4 regions of the Oceanisphaera sp. genome follow, and region 2 is predicted to be linked to each of the others. Evidence: predicted binding sites of a transcription regulator. Region 2 holds the regulator's gene; each other region holds the start of a gene.
What was found. Region 2 encodes sigma-54, which starts transcription at its own class of promoters, with help from an activator protein. Its sites were predicted from a motif close to TGGCACNGTTTTNGCTT; they were not measured.

Region 1 (3,143 bases), on a different contig from region 2:
TTGATGAAATTATTCCTGCTCATTCTGTGGTAAGAGATGAGTTAGTGGATGAAGTGTCTGGTTTAACCACAGCGGATCAAAAGCCTATTTTGATAGCCGATGACTCCTCCGTAGCACGCCGTCAAATTTATAACACACTTGTAAGCTTAGGCTTTGAGGTTATAGTGACAGAAAATGGTCGACTCGCCCTTGATAAGCTTAAAGAATTAGCTGCTATTGGCCCAATTAACGAACAGTTATCTATGGTCATTTCTGATGTGGAAATGCCTGAGATGGACGGTTACACTCTTACTGCTGAAATTAGAAATAATCCATCACTAAAAGGTTTGCATGTCATTTTACATACCTCTTTAAGTGGTGTGTTTAATAAAGCATTGATTGAAAAAGTAGGGGCGAACGATTTTATTGCGAAGTTCCACCCTGATGAGTTGGCAACAGCCGTGAAAAGCGCACTCTAAAATAGGTATAAAGGAACAGGTAATTGATGAAGAATCTGACCGACCAACAGTATCGAGCGTTTTGCCAGTTTCTTGAAACTAGCACAGGCATAGTGCTGGGTGATAATAAACAGTATTTAGTAAAAAGCCGCTTGTCGCCGCTATTAACTCGCTTTCAATTAGAGTCATTAGATGACTTAGTGGCTAAAAGTATGTTGCCTCGTGAGCGAGAGCTTAAAACAGCTGTGATTGATGCGATGACGACGAACGAAACGCTATGGTTTCGTGATGCTTATCCTTTTACTTTACTCAGTGAAAAGTTATTCCCTGAACTTGCTAAGCCGGGTAAAACGTTAAAAATATGGTCTTCTGCCAGTTCTTCTGGTCAAGAGCCCTACTCGATTGCAATGACGGCGCTAGAGTATCAGGCGCACAAACCCGGTGGTTTGCCAGGGCTGCAAATTGTGGCCACTGATATTTCGACGAGTATGCTAGAGCACTGTAAAAAAGGAATTTACGATAGCCTATCCCTAGCGCGTGGTTTATCCCCGGAGCGAAGAAGCCATTTTTTTACTCCGTTAGCTGATGGTAAAATGCAGTTAAAAGATAAAGTGAGAAATATGGTGTCTTTTCGTCCCTTTAACTTGCTAGACAGCTACAGCTTATTGGGTAAGTTTGACATTATATTTTGTCGTAACGTGCTTATTTACTTTTCTCCAGCAAATAAAACCAAAATCCTTAACCAGTTTGCGCACTCGTTAAACCCTGGGGGGTACTTACTACTAGGAGCGTCAGAGTCGCTGACCGGCTTATCAGATAAATTTGAAATGATCCGCTGTAACCCTGGCATCATCTATCGGCTGAAGTAGCAATCATTTTGAGTTCTCTTCTCTGCCCCCGTTAATGTTATTAATGGGGGCAGTGTTGTTTTAGTACTGCAATTTTAACAGTTGGCATAGGTCTTGCTTGGTATAACAGTAACAAAGCGGGAGGCATGAACAAGAGCTATCGTTCACCGCTTCTCACTAATTTAAGCTACTAGGCGGCAATATTATGCCACTCGGTGGCAATAACGTAGCTGCAAGAGGTGCCGGGTGACGATTTCCTTCGATAAAGCCTTTGGTATTCATCAACACGCCTTAGTCACACGTTCTGGCCGGGCGGAATTATTGGCAGGTAACTTGGCTAACGCCGATACGCCAGGTTACAAAGCCAAAGATATGGACTTTAATACCGCATTAGAGCAGGCGCAAACTGGCCAAGGTTTTTCGCTTAGCCGCACGAATCAGCAACACTTTGCTGTTGATTTAGCTCCGCCTGGTAGTGTGCAGTTTCGGGTGCCCAATCAACCTGATACCGGTGATGGTAATACGGTAGATGTGCAAACCGAGCGTAATAGCTATATGGAAAACGCCTTGCAATATCAGGCTTCGCTTGAGTTTTTAAACAGTAAAATCAGCGGTCTGCTAAAAGCCATTAAAGGAGAGTCAATGTGAGCCTATTTAAGGTATTTGATATTTCCGGCAGTGCCATGAGTGCGCAGTCGGTACGGCTAAATACAACCGCCAGTAACTTGGCTAACGCCGACAGTGTCAGTTCAAGTGTGAATGAAACCTACCGCGCCCGTAAGCCGGTGTTTGCTGCTGACTTAGATCAGGCATTGTCAGACCGCCAAGAAAGTGTCGGTGTTAAAGTTATGGGCGTAGTTGAAACAGACAAGCCATTACTGAAAGAGTTTCATCCCGATCATCCTATGGCAGATGCCGAAGGCTTTATTTATAAGCCAAACGTGAATGTGGTAGAAGAAATGACCGATATGCTAAGTGCCTCGCGTAACTACCAAACAAACGTGCAAGTAGCCGATGCAGCTAAACAAATGCTGCAACAAACACTGCGCTTAGGTAAGGGGTAATCCAATATGCAAGTTAACCAAGACTACCTAGATGGCATGAAGTGGCCAGGCGAACAAAGCCCTGCCGATAAAGCGAAAGATCCGGGGCGTACCGAGCTTGGTCAAGAAGATTTCTTTGCTCTTATGACGCAACAGTTGGCCTATCAAGATCCGTTTGATCCGGCTGATAACTCCGATATGATTGCACAAATGACGGCTTTCACCAGTGCCGATGGTATTAACCAAATGAGTGAAAAACTCTCGGGCTTAAGTGAAGTAATGACCTCAAGCCAGGCACTACAAGCATCAAGTTTAGTGGGGCAAAAAGTACTGTTACCCAGTGATGTAGCTTATTGGGATGAGTCTGAGCCCATAGAAGGCGTGGCCGTTACCGGTGAGGGGGCAGACAACGTAGTTATTCGTATCGAAAACGAAGAGGGCGAGCTAATACGCTCTATGAGCTTAGAAGGGCCCCAGCGGGGTAACGTCCCTTTTACTTGGGACGGACTCAACGATCAGGGACAGCCAGTTGGTACTGGCCGTTATAAGGTGAAAGTGAGTGGCTTGGTGGATAACCAGCGCGAAGATTTAAATGCCTTAACCTTTGGCCGAGTAGACAGTGTCACTTTGGGCAGTGCCAATAGCCCTACCTTGGTTAACTTATCAGGTTTAGGGGGCATTCCCTTAAACCAAGTACTTGAAATTGCCGGCAATAAAGCCGCGTAAGGAGCACATAAATGTCTTTTAATATAGCCCTTAGTGGCGTTAACGCGGCGCAGAAAGATTTGGACGTGACGGCCAATAACATTGCCAAC
Region 2 (3,143 bases):
ACTATTGATGCGGGTCGTCAACTCGTTGAACTGGCAGACAACAAAGTGACCTTCACTGATAAAGTGGTAGTAAAACAAGGTACCTTAGATGTGCGTGCCAGTAAGTTAGTGGTGATTCGTAATGATAAAGGCCTGCAATCTATGACGGCCTATGGCGCTCCTGCCACCTATTACCAAGTGTTAGACAGTGGCGAGCCAATAAGAGCTCAAGCTAATCAGATTAATTACGATATAACGTCTCGCACCATGACACTGCTAAACAATGCACAAATCAAGCAAAACGATAATATAGTGACGGGTTATCGTATTCGTTATTTTATCGACAAAGAGCAAATGGAAGCCGAAAGCCAAGGCGGGCAAGATCGGGTAACCACAGTGTTTTTGCCTGAAAAGCAACAAAAATCGACTAAAGATGAGGCTCAAAAGTAATCATGGCCACGCTAAAAGCGCGCAATCTCCAAAAAAGTTACAAAGGGCGTCAGGTAGTAGCTGATGTCAGTATGACAGTAAATACCGGCCAAATTGTTGGTCTGCTTGGCCCCAATGGCGCCGGCAAGACCACCTCTTTTTATATGATTGTGGGCTTAGTACAAAGCGATGCCGGCAGTATCGCCATAGATGAACAAGATATTAGTCATCAACCCATGCACTTACGGGCCCGCAGTGGCATTGGTTATTTACCGCAAGAAGCGTCTATCTTTCGCCGTTTAAGTGTATCTAATAACATAATGGCGGTATTAGAAACACGCAAAGATTTAAGCTCAGACGAGCGCACAGAAAAAATGGAACAACTACTCGAAGAGTTTAATATTACCCATATTCGAGATAATACCGGCATGAGCTTGTCCGGTGGTGAGCGCAGACGAGTGGAGATTGCCCGCGCACTCGCCGCTGATCCCCGCTTTATTTTGTTGGATGAACCTTTTGCCGGTGTCGATCCTATATCAGTACTCGATATTAAAAAAATTATATTGCACCTGCGAGACAGAGGCTTAGGCGTGTTAATTACCGACCACAATGTGCGTGAAACGCTTGATGTGTGTGAACGCGCCTATATTGTTAGCCAAGGCCACCGTATAGCCGCTGGCACACCAGCCGAAATACTTAATAATGAACAGGTCAAGAAAGTCTATCTTGGTGAGCAATTTAGCCTCTAACGGCACCGCTGTAGCCATTCGCGGTTGATATGGAAGGACTTTTTTACAATGAAGCCAATTCTTCAATTACGCATGGGCCAGCAGCTGACCATGACGCCTCAGCTGCAACAGGCCATTCGCCTGTTGCAGCTATCGAGCTTGGAGTTGCAACAAGAAATTCAACTTGCACTTGATAATAACCCCCTGCTTGAGCAAGAGGAGCAAGACGAACAGAGCGAGGCAGAATCTCAAACAGCAGCCCCTCAGCAAAATGATCAGCTAGCCACCGACAAAGCGATGGAACAGCACCAGCTATCAGATGATTTGCCAATGGACACCCAGTGGGAGGAAATTTACACCGCTTCGTCTGGTAGTACTAACGCAGGCTTACCTGAAGGCATGGACGATACGGTGTACCAAGGGGAAACAACCGAAACCTTACAAGATTACCTGTTATGGCAGATGCAACTGACCCCCTTTAGCGATACCGACCAAGCTATCGCCTTAGCGATTATTGATGCCATTGACGACGCCGGCTATCTCAGCCTAGATATAGACGCCCTATTAGCCAGCGTATCAGGTGGGGAGCAGCATATTGAAGCAGACGAGGTGGAGGCGGTACTTAAACGTATTCAACATTTTGATCCTTTAGGTGTTGCAGCACGCAGCGTACAAGAGTGCTTATCAATTCAACTCCATGCCCTGCCCCACGACACCCCATGGCTAAGTGATGCCCTAGCAGTGCTTGAGCATCACATGGATTTGCTAGGTAACCGCGATTACCGTACCTTGCAGCGTAAGGCCTGCCTTAAAGAAAATGAGCTAAGAGACGTATTAGCGCTAATTCAACAGCTTGAGCCGAGGCCGGGTAGTCGCATACTGCAGTCAAACTCTGAATATGTAATCCCCGATGTAGTGGTCAGCAAACGCAAAGGCACTTGGGTGGCCGAACTAAATACAGATGCAATGCCAAAGGTGCGACTAAACCAAACCTATGCCGCTATGGCAAGCAGTGCGAAGGGCACAGAAGATAGCCAGTACATTCGCAACCACCTGCAAGATGCTAAGTGGTTTATCAAAAGCCTAGAAAGCCGAAATGAGACCTTACTCAAGGTTGCTAATTGTATTGTTGACCAACAACAGGCATTCTTTGAGTATGGAGCAGAGGCCATGAAACCCATGGTGCTCAATCAAGTGGCCGATGTGGTAGAAATGCACGAATCCACCATCTCGCGAGTGACCACACAAAAATTTTTACACACGCCAAGAGGCGTGTTTGAGCTGAAGTATTTTTTCTCCAGCCATGTAGGAACCGAAAGCGGCGGAGAATGTTCATCCACCGCTATTCGTGCTTTAATCAAAAAATTAGTCGGAGCAGAAAACCCGGTTAAGCCGTTGAGTGATAGCAAAATTGCTCAACTGCTGGCTGAGCAAGGGATAAAGGTGGCGAGACGCACCATCGCTAAATATCGAGAGTCGCTGGCCATCCCCCCTTCCAATCAACGTAAACGCCTGATGTAGGCCGACCTAGAAGGAAGACATTATGCAAATAAATTTGACTGGACACCATGTAGATATCACAGACTCATTACGTGATTATGTTAACAGCAAGTTCTCTCGTCTAGAGCGCCATTTTGATAATATAACCAACGCACACGTCGTTCTTACCCTAGAAAAAGTGCAAAAAGTAGCTGAAGCAAGAATACTGCTTAGCGGCGGTGAAATTTTCGCCAACGCAGAAAGTGAAGATATGTACGCCGCGATAGACAGCTTAATTGATAAGCTCGATCGCCAAGTCATTAAACACAAAGAGAAGCTTAAGCAAAAATAACCATGGAAGTCGCCGATATATTAAGCAGGGATTGCACGCGCAGTGCAATCCCCTGCACAAGCAAAAAACGCGCTCTGGAAATCATCAGTGAACTAGCCGCCCAGCATCTTAACGTTAACAGCCAGCAGTTATTTGACTGCCTGTTAGCCAGAGAAAAAATGGGTACCACCGGCATA
Region 3 (3,143 bases), on a different contig from region 2:
AGTGGCATAAATGGGTAAGAAGTACGTTGCGCCCAGCAGCATTTTACTGCCCCAACCTGCACCTTCGCCTAAGGTTGCCCCCAGTGCTTGTGCTAGGCCATAGCGCCAATTGCCGTCTATAATACCCGCCAATTCACCTGGGCTATACATGCTGATCAGGGCCGAGATTGTCTGGCCACCTGAGTTGTACATACCAAAGAACATTGCAGGGAATGTCGCCATCCACACCATAATCATAATGCGCTTCAGATCGATACTGTCGCGTACATGAGAGGCATTGCGTGTCACCATACCTGGGGTATAGAGCACGGTTGCGACCGCTTCATATAAGGCGTAAAACCTTTCGTGTTTTCCACCCGGCTCGAAATGGTGCTCGAGCTTTTCCAGAGTGTGTTTTAAGCTCATTACTTAGCCCTCTAGCTCAATTGTGGTCAGACACTTGCGCAGCGCCAAGCCATAATCGTATTTACCCGGACATACATAGGTACAAAGCGCCAGATCTTCTTCGTCTAGCTCTAAGCAGCCCAAGGTTTGCGCACCGTCAGTGTCATCAGACAATAAGTCGCGCAGTAATACAGTTGGCAAAACATCAAGCGGCATAATGCGCTCATAGTTACCAATTGGCACCATGGCTCGCGCCGACCCATTAGTGGTCGTCGTCAGATCAAACAGTTTGCCTTTGGTTAAGTGGCTCAAATAAGCACGCGTAACAGAGAACTTATTAGCACCGGGTACAATCCAGCCAAATAGCTCTTTTTCTCGACCTTCCGCCATCACTGACACTTGTAAGTGATAGCGACCTAAATAGGCATGAGGGCCAGCAGCGGCAGTACCATAAAGTACCGAACCAGAAATAACGCGGTTTTCACCCTCTTGCAGCTCACCGGTCGTTAATGCATCTAATGAGGCACCAAGACGAGTACGTAACAAGCGCGGCTTTTGTACCACAGGGCCACCAAGAGCAACTACGCGGTCAGTAAACAGTTCACCTGTGGTAAACAGCTTGCCAAATGCGATCACATCTTGATAATTAATGTGCCATACCACTTTGCCTGCCACTATAGGGTCAACAAAATGAATATGGGTGCCAGGTAGGCCTGCTGGGTGCACACCGGTAAACACGTGTTCTTTAATGTTACCTGCAGGCGCCTGAGGCAAGCTACCTTCACCTTTACATACATTCACCTGGCCTTCTGTCAGCCGACTTAACACCTGTAGACCATCGGTAAATGCCTGGGCATATTCCTTAATGATCAATTCGGCGTTTGCGCTCAGCGGATTAGAATCCATAGCGGTGACAAAGATGGAGCTTGGGGTCGAATCAACTGCCGGCACCTTACTGAAAGGTCGGGTGCGTAATGCCGTCCACATGCCAGATTCAACCAGCTGTTCACGAACGGTATCGAGTTCTAATTTAGAAAGTTCAGCAGACGTATACTTTGAAAAAGTAATCTGATCTTCACTGTCATCAACCGCAATTACTACAGACTGCAAAACACGCTTAGCACCACGGTTGATTTCAACCACGGTACCGGCGGCGGGAGCTGTGAACTTAACGCCAGGGTTCTTCTTATCTACAAAGATAACCTGACCTTTTTTAACATGATCCTCTACCTTGACGTGCATGGTAGGGCGCATGCCCACAAACTCTTCGCCCAGCGTAGCAACGCGCTTGATGGCAGGGCCATCGTAGATTACTTGCTCTGGTGCCCCGGATATCGGGAGGTCCAGCCCTTTTTTAATTGTAATCATACTCACTTGCACTACTTGTTAGAGGAAGACAGGTACTTGCCATGACAGACATGACAACATGCTGATGAGTCGCTACCGGTCTGCCCACTATCATGTCGACAACAGTCTGACCACAGTCCGGTAACATCCAGCCTAAAACCGAAAGGCGCACAATGTTAGCACTTTTAACGTGGTGGCTGCCATGGCAATTACCAATATTTACTGGTCATTAGCATAATTGCTGAGCGCGCAACATTGATTAAGCAAAAACAAGGCCATGATATGCGGTTACTCGCTAACCTTTAGTCTCATATTGGTCTCATTATTGCGCTAGGTCTGTGTCGCTAATGACTCACTCCACCTTGGCCTCGGCACGCTGGACTATCTTGTACTTCTGCTTGGCGAGCCTGCCATTGTGCTGGGGTAAAGGTATGCAACGCCAACGCATGTACACCACCGGCTAACTCGTCCGCTAATAAGGTATTGAGTTTACGGTGGCGTGCCAGTAAACGTAGCCCGTCAAACCGCTCACTGACCACCACTAATTTAAAATGCGTTTCAGAACCAGGTAGCACTCGATGCATATAACTTTCATTAATCACTTCTAGGTGTACAGGCTGCAATGCAGTCTGTATTTTTTGTTCTATTTGCTCTGCGATAGACATAGCGATTCCTCAATTATAATTAAATCAAAATGTGCAGTCATACTTATCTGAAAGACTGACGGTGCAGCAATAGACAACTCAGTACGTCAGAAAAAGTGGCATATAAAGCAGACTCTAGGCATTATAATTTGACACTAATACCAATCTGTAAAACTAACTGATCAAAATTTTTCGCCACGCCCCTCACAGAAGAACAGGGAACAATAGAGATAAGATCTGAAAAAGACTTTACAGGGTAAGAGCCAATATGGCTCTGTGTTTTAACCCAGCGTAATGCTAATGGTATCGCACTATGCTGCTTTTCCTCTATTAACTGTTAAAATGCTTTTTTTCTATTAGAGTAAAGCCGTCATGAATCACCTTTTCCCCCTACCTCAAGGCGGTGAACTACTGCTACGTCGTTATCCTCGCTCAGCCCAGCATGGCCTGCAAGCATGGGAGGCGGCTGATGAGTATTTACTCAGTGAGCTTACAGAACATCACTGGGATACTGAGGCTCCAGTCTTAATTTTAAATGATGCTTTTGGTGTGCTTACGCTTGCCTTACAACAATATCAACCCACCAGCATAAACGACTCACGTATCAGTGAACTGGCACTTATCGCCAATGCGCACGACAATCAAATCACCTTAAGTGGATCGTCTTTGACCAGTTTAGATGAATGGACAGGCCCTACCCCGGGATTAGTGCTGATGAAGTTGCCCAGAACCAACGCCTTACTGGAGTACCAGCTCGCCTACCTAAGC
Region 4 (3,143 bases), on a different contig from region 2:
TTGCAGGCCTGACGACGGTTGGTATTTTGTTTGGTCAGTATGTTTCCCCTGAACATGACTTGGTGTACAGCGCCTTGTACCGCATGAGCTCAATGACCATCGCTATTTTGCTCACCTTGTGTTGTGTGTATTTAGTGCACAAGGTGCTGAATCTGTTTCCCTCAACGCGCCACCAAATACTGGGCTAGTGAACAGGCAGCACAAAGCAAAACCCCGAGCTTGCAGGCTCGGGGTTGTTTAACTGACAGCTAACGGCTTAAAGTGGTGTCTAAATTGAGTAGTAAAGATCGTACTCTAGTGGGTGAGTTGCCATATTGATGGTTTCCGTCTCTACACGCTTATACTTAATAAAGGCATCAATAAACTCATCACTAAACACTCCACCGCGGGTTAAAAACTCGCGATCGGCATCTAAGCAATCCAGCGCATTATCTAACGACACAGCTACTGTTGGAATTTCGGCAGCTTCTTCTGGCGGTAAATCGTATAAATCCTTATCCATGGCATCGCCTGGGTGGATTTTATTTTGAATACCATCTAAGCCGGCCATCAACAAGGCAGCAAAACATAAATAAGGGTTAGCCGCCGGATCAGGGAAGCGCGTTTCAATGCGGCGCGCCTTAGGAGAGCTCACCAATGGAATACGAATTGAGGCCGAGCGGTTACGAGCCGAGTAAGCCAGCATGACCGGAGCTTCAAAACCGGGCACCAAGCGCTTATAAGAGTTGGTGGCGGGGTTAGTAATGGCATTAAGGGCTCGAGCATGTTTGATTATGCCGCCAATGTAGAACAGCGCCATTTCAGACAAGCCGCCATATAAGTCACCGGCAAATAAATTTTCCCCGTTTTTTACTAACGACTGGTGCACGTGCATCCCTGAGCCATTATCGCCCACTAATGGCTTAGGCATAAAAGTGGCGGTTTTATTAAAAGCATGGGCTACGTTATGCACCACATACTTATATACCTGAATTTCATCGGCTTTTAAGGTGAGAGTATTAAACTTACAAGCGATTTCATTTTGCCCCGCAGTGGCCACTTCATGGTGATGTGCTTCCACCACTAAGCCCATTTCTTCCATCACTAGGCACATGGCGGCACGAATATCTTGTGACGAGTCAGTAGGCGCTACGGGGAAGTAACCGCCTTTTACACCGGGTCTATGACCTTTGTTGCCACCCTCATATTCTCTGCCAGAGTTCCACTTGGCTTCTATGTCATCAATTTTGAAGAAGCTGCCCGACATGTCGGTATGAAAGCGTACATCGTCAAACAAGAAGAATTCGGGCTCTGGGCCAATCAGCACGCTGTCGGCAATACCACTGGCCACTAGGTATTCTTCTGAACGTCGGGCAATAGAGCGTGGATCACGATCGTAGCCTTGCATGGTGTTGGGTTCTAGAATGTCGCAGCGAATATTGAGGGTAACATCTTCGGTAAAGGGATCTAGCACGGCACTGCTTGGGTCGGGCATTAACACCATGTCGGACTCATGAATGGTTTTCCAGGCGGTCATGGACGATCCATCGAACATTTTGCCTTCTTCAAAGAAGTCTTCATCTACCTGACCTGCAGGAAAACTGATGTGTTGTTCCTTACCTTTGATATCGGTAAAGCGCAGATCGATGAATTTGACCTCATATTCCTTTATCATGTCCATTACGTTGTCTATTGCCATGGATTTCGACCTCCAAAAATAATCATTTTATGGTTTGATGAGGGGTTGGAACAAGCGCCCCGTCAGTTGCCAGCGATAAAACTACACGAAATTTAAAGCACAAATTAGAAAATAACCATAACAAAGCGAAATCTCTGTCACATTGTTAAATGCTGGCGCGCATGACATTCAGTCTGATATTTGAAAAAACAAACCGTTTTGGGTACGCATTAAGTTCGCCAGTCCATGCTAGAAGTATTGAGTTGTTATACCCAGTTATCATGGTGCATTCGGCGGCACTTGAAAAGCTCGCTTGCAGTTATTTTCGATACTTCTAGGTAGATCCGTGCTAGGCGAGTAAAATAGCCGACTATTTATTATCCACCCCCAGTATTTTGAGGCAGGAATGTTAGATAACCTACGTAACATCGCAATCATCGCTCACGTTGACCATGGTAAAACTACCTTGGTAGACAAGCTGCTGCAGCAGTCTGGTACGCTAGAAAGCCGCGGCGAAGCGGAAGACAGGGTCATGGACTCCAACGACATAGAGCGGGAGCGCGGCATTACTATTCTTGCCAAAAACACCGCTATCCGTTGGACGTCACCTGAAAACCAAGAATTTCGTATTAATATAGTAGATACCCCAGGACACGCCGACTTTGGTGGTGAAGTGGAACGTGTTATGTCTATGGTCGACTCAGTATTATTGCTAGTTGATGCTCAAGAAGGCCCTATGCCACAAACGCGCTTTGTAACCCAAAAAGCCTTTGCTCAAGGCTTAAAGCCGATTGTGGTTATCAACAAAGTAGACAAGCCGGGTGCTCGTCCAGACTGGGTACTAGACCAAGTGTTTGATTTGTTTGATAACTTGGGCGCAACTGACGACCAGTTAGACTTCCAAGTGATTTATGCGTCTGGCATTAATGGCTGGGCAACACTGGATGTTGATGCTCCTGAGCCAGACATGACCACTTTGTTCCAAACCATTGTTGAACAAGTACCGGTACCCGATGCCGATCCTGATGGCCCACTGCAAATGCAGATTTCTCAACTAGATTACTCTTCTTATGTGGGTGTTATTGGTATTGGTCGCATTAAGCGTGGTGTTGTTAAAACCAATCAGCAAGTGACAGTGGTTGGGGCTGATGGCAGTACTCGTAATGGTAAAGTAGGCCAGGTGATGGGCTACTTAGGGCTAGAGCGCACCGATTCAGGTGAAGGCTCTGCGGGTGATATTGTGGCCGTTACGGGCTTAGGCGAGCTAAAAATCTCTGACACTATTTGTGCTCAAAGTGATGTAGAAGCATTGCCACCTTTGTCGGTTGATGAACCTACTGTAACCATGACCTTTCAGGTGAACAACTCTCCTTTTGCCGGCCTAGACGGTAAATACGTGACATCACGTAACATTATGGAGCGTTTAACGTCTGAATTAGTGCACAACGTGGCTCTGCGCGTTGAGCAAGGTTCCGATCCTGATAAG

Region 1: the regulator sigma-54 is predicted to act here: its motif matches at 1,389-1,405, upstream of flgB (flagellar basal body rod protein FlgB).
Region 3: the regulator sigma-54 is predicted to act here: its motif matches at 1,993-2,009, upstream of ACTHY5_RS05340 (Na(+)-translocating NADH-quinone reductase subunit A).
Region 4: the regulator sigma-54 is predicted to act here: its motif matches at 1,802-1,818, upstream of glnA (glutamate--ammonia ligase).

Annotation. Positions count from the first base shown of each region.
Region 1 is NZ_JBQDEX010000047.1:5,407-8,549, forward strand. Features, by position in the region: gene ACTHY5_RS06150 (chemotaxis protein CheV) at 1-458, shown strand, start outside; gene ACTHY5_RS06155 (CheR family methyltransferase) at 485-1,306, shown strand; gene flgB (flagellar basal body rod protein FlgB) at 1,532-1,933, shown strand; gene flgC (flagellar basal body rod protein FlgC) at 1,930-2,349, shown strand; gene ACTHY5_RS06170 (flagellar hook assembly protein FlgD) at 2,356-3,054, shown strand; gene flgE (flagellar hook protein FlgE) at 3,066-3,143, shown strand, end outside.
Region 2 is NZ_JBQDEX010000026.1:16,719-19,861, forward strand. Features, by position in the region: gene lptA (lipopolysaccharide transport periplasmic protein LptA) at 1-429, shown strand, start outside; gene lptB (LPS export ABC transporter ATP-binding protein) at 432-1,157, shown strand; gene ACTHY5_RS04100 (RNA polymerase factor sigma-54) at 1,206-2,657, shown strand; gene hpf (ribosome hibernation promoting factor) at 2,680-2,967, shown strand; gene ptsN (PTS IIA-like nitrogen regulatory protein PtsN) at 2,970-3,143, shown strand, end outside.
Region 3 is NZ_JBQDEX010000038.1:6,619-9,761, reverse strand. Features, by position in the region: gene ACTHY5_RS05345 (NADH:ubiquinone reductase (Na(+)-transporting) subunit B) at 1-405, opposite strand, end outside; gene ACTHY5_RS05340 (Na(+)-translocating NADH-quinone reductase subunit A) at 409-1,752, opposite strand; gene bolA (transcriptional regulator BolA) at 2,076-2,396, opposite strand; gene ACTHY5_RS05330 (methyltransferase) at 2,748-3,143, shown strand, end outside.
Region 4 is NZ_JBQDEX010000007.1:20,965-24,107, forward strand. Features, by position in the region: gene ACTHY5_RS01465 (DUF2955 domain-containing protein) at 1-188, shown strand, start outside; gene glnA (glutamate--ammonia ligase) at 269-1,678, opposite strand; gene typA (translational GTPase TypA) at 2,064-3,143, shown strand, end outside.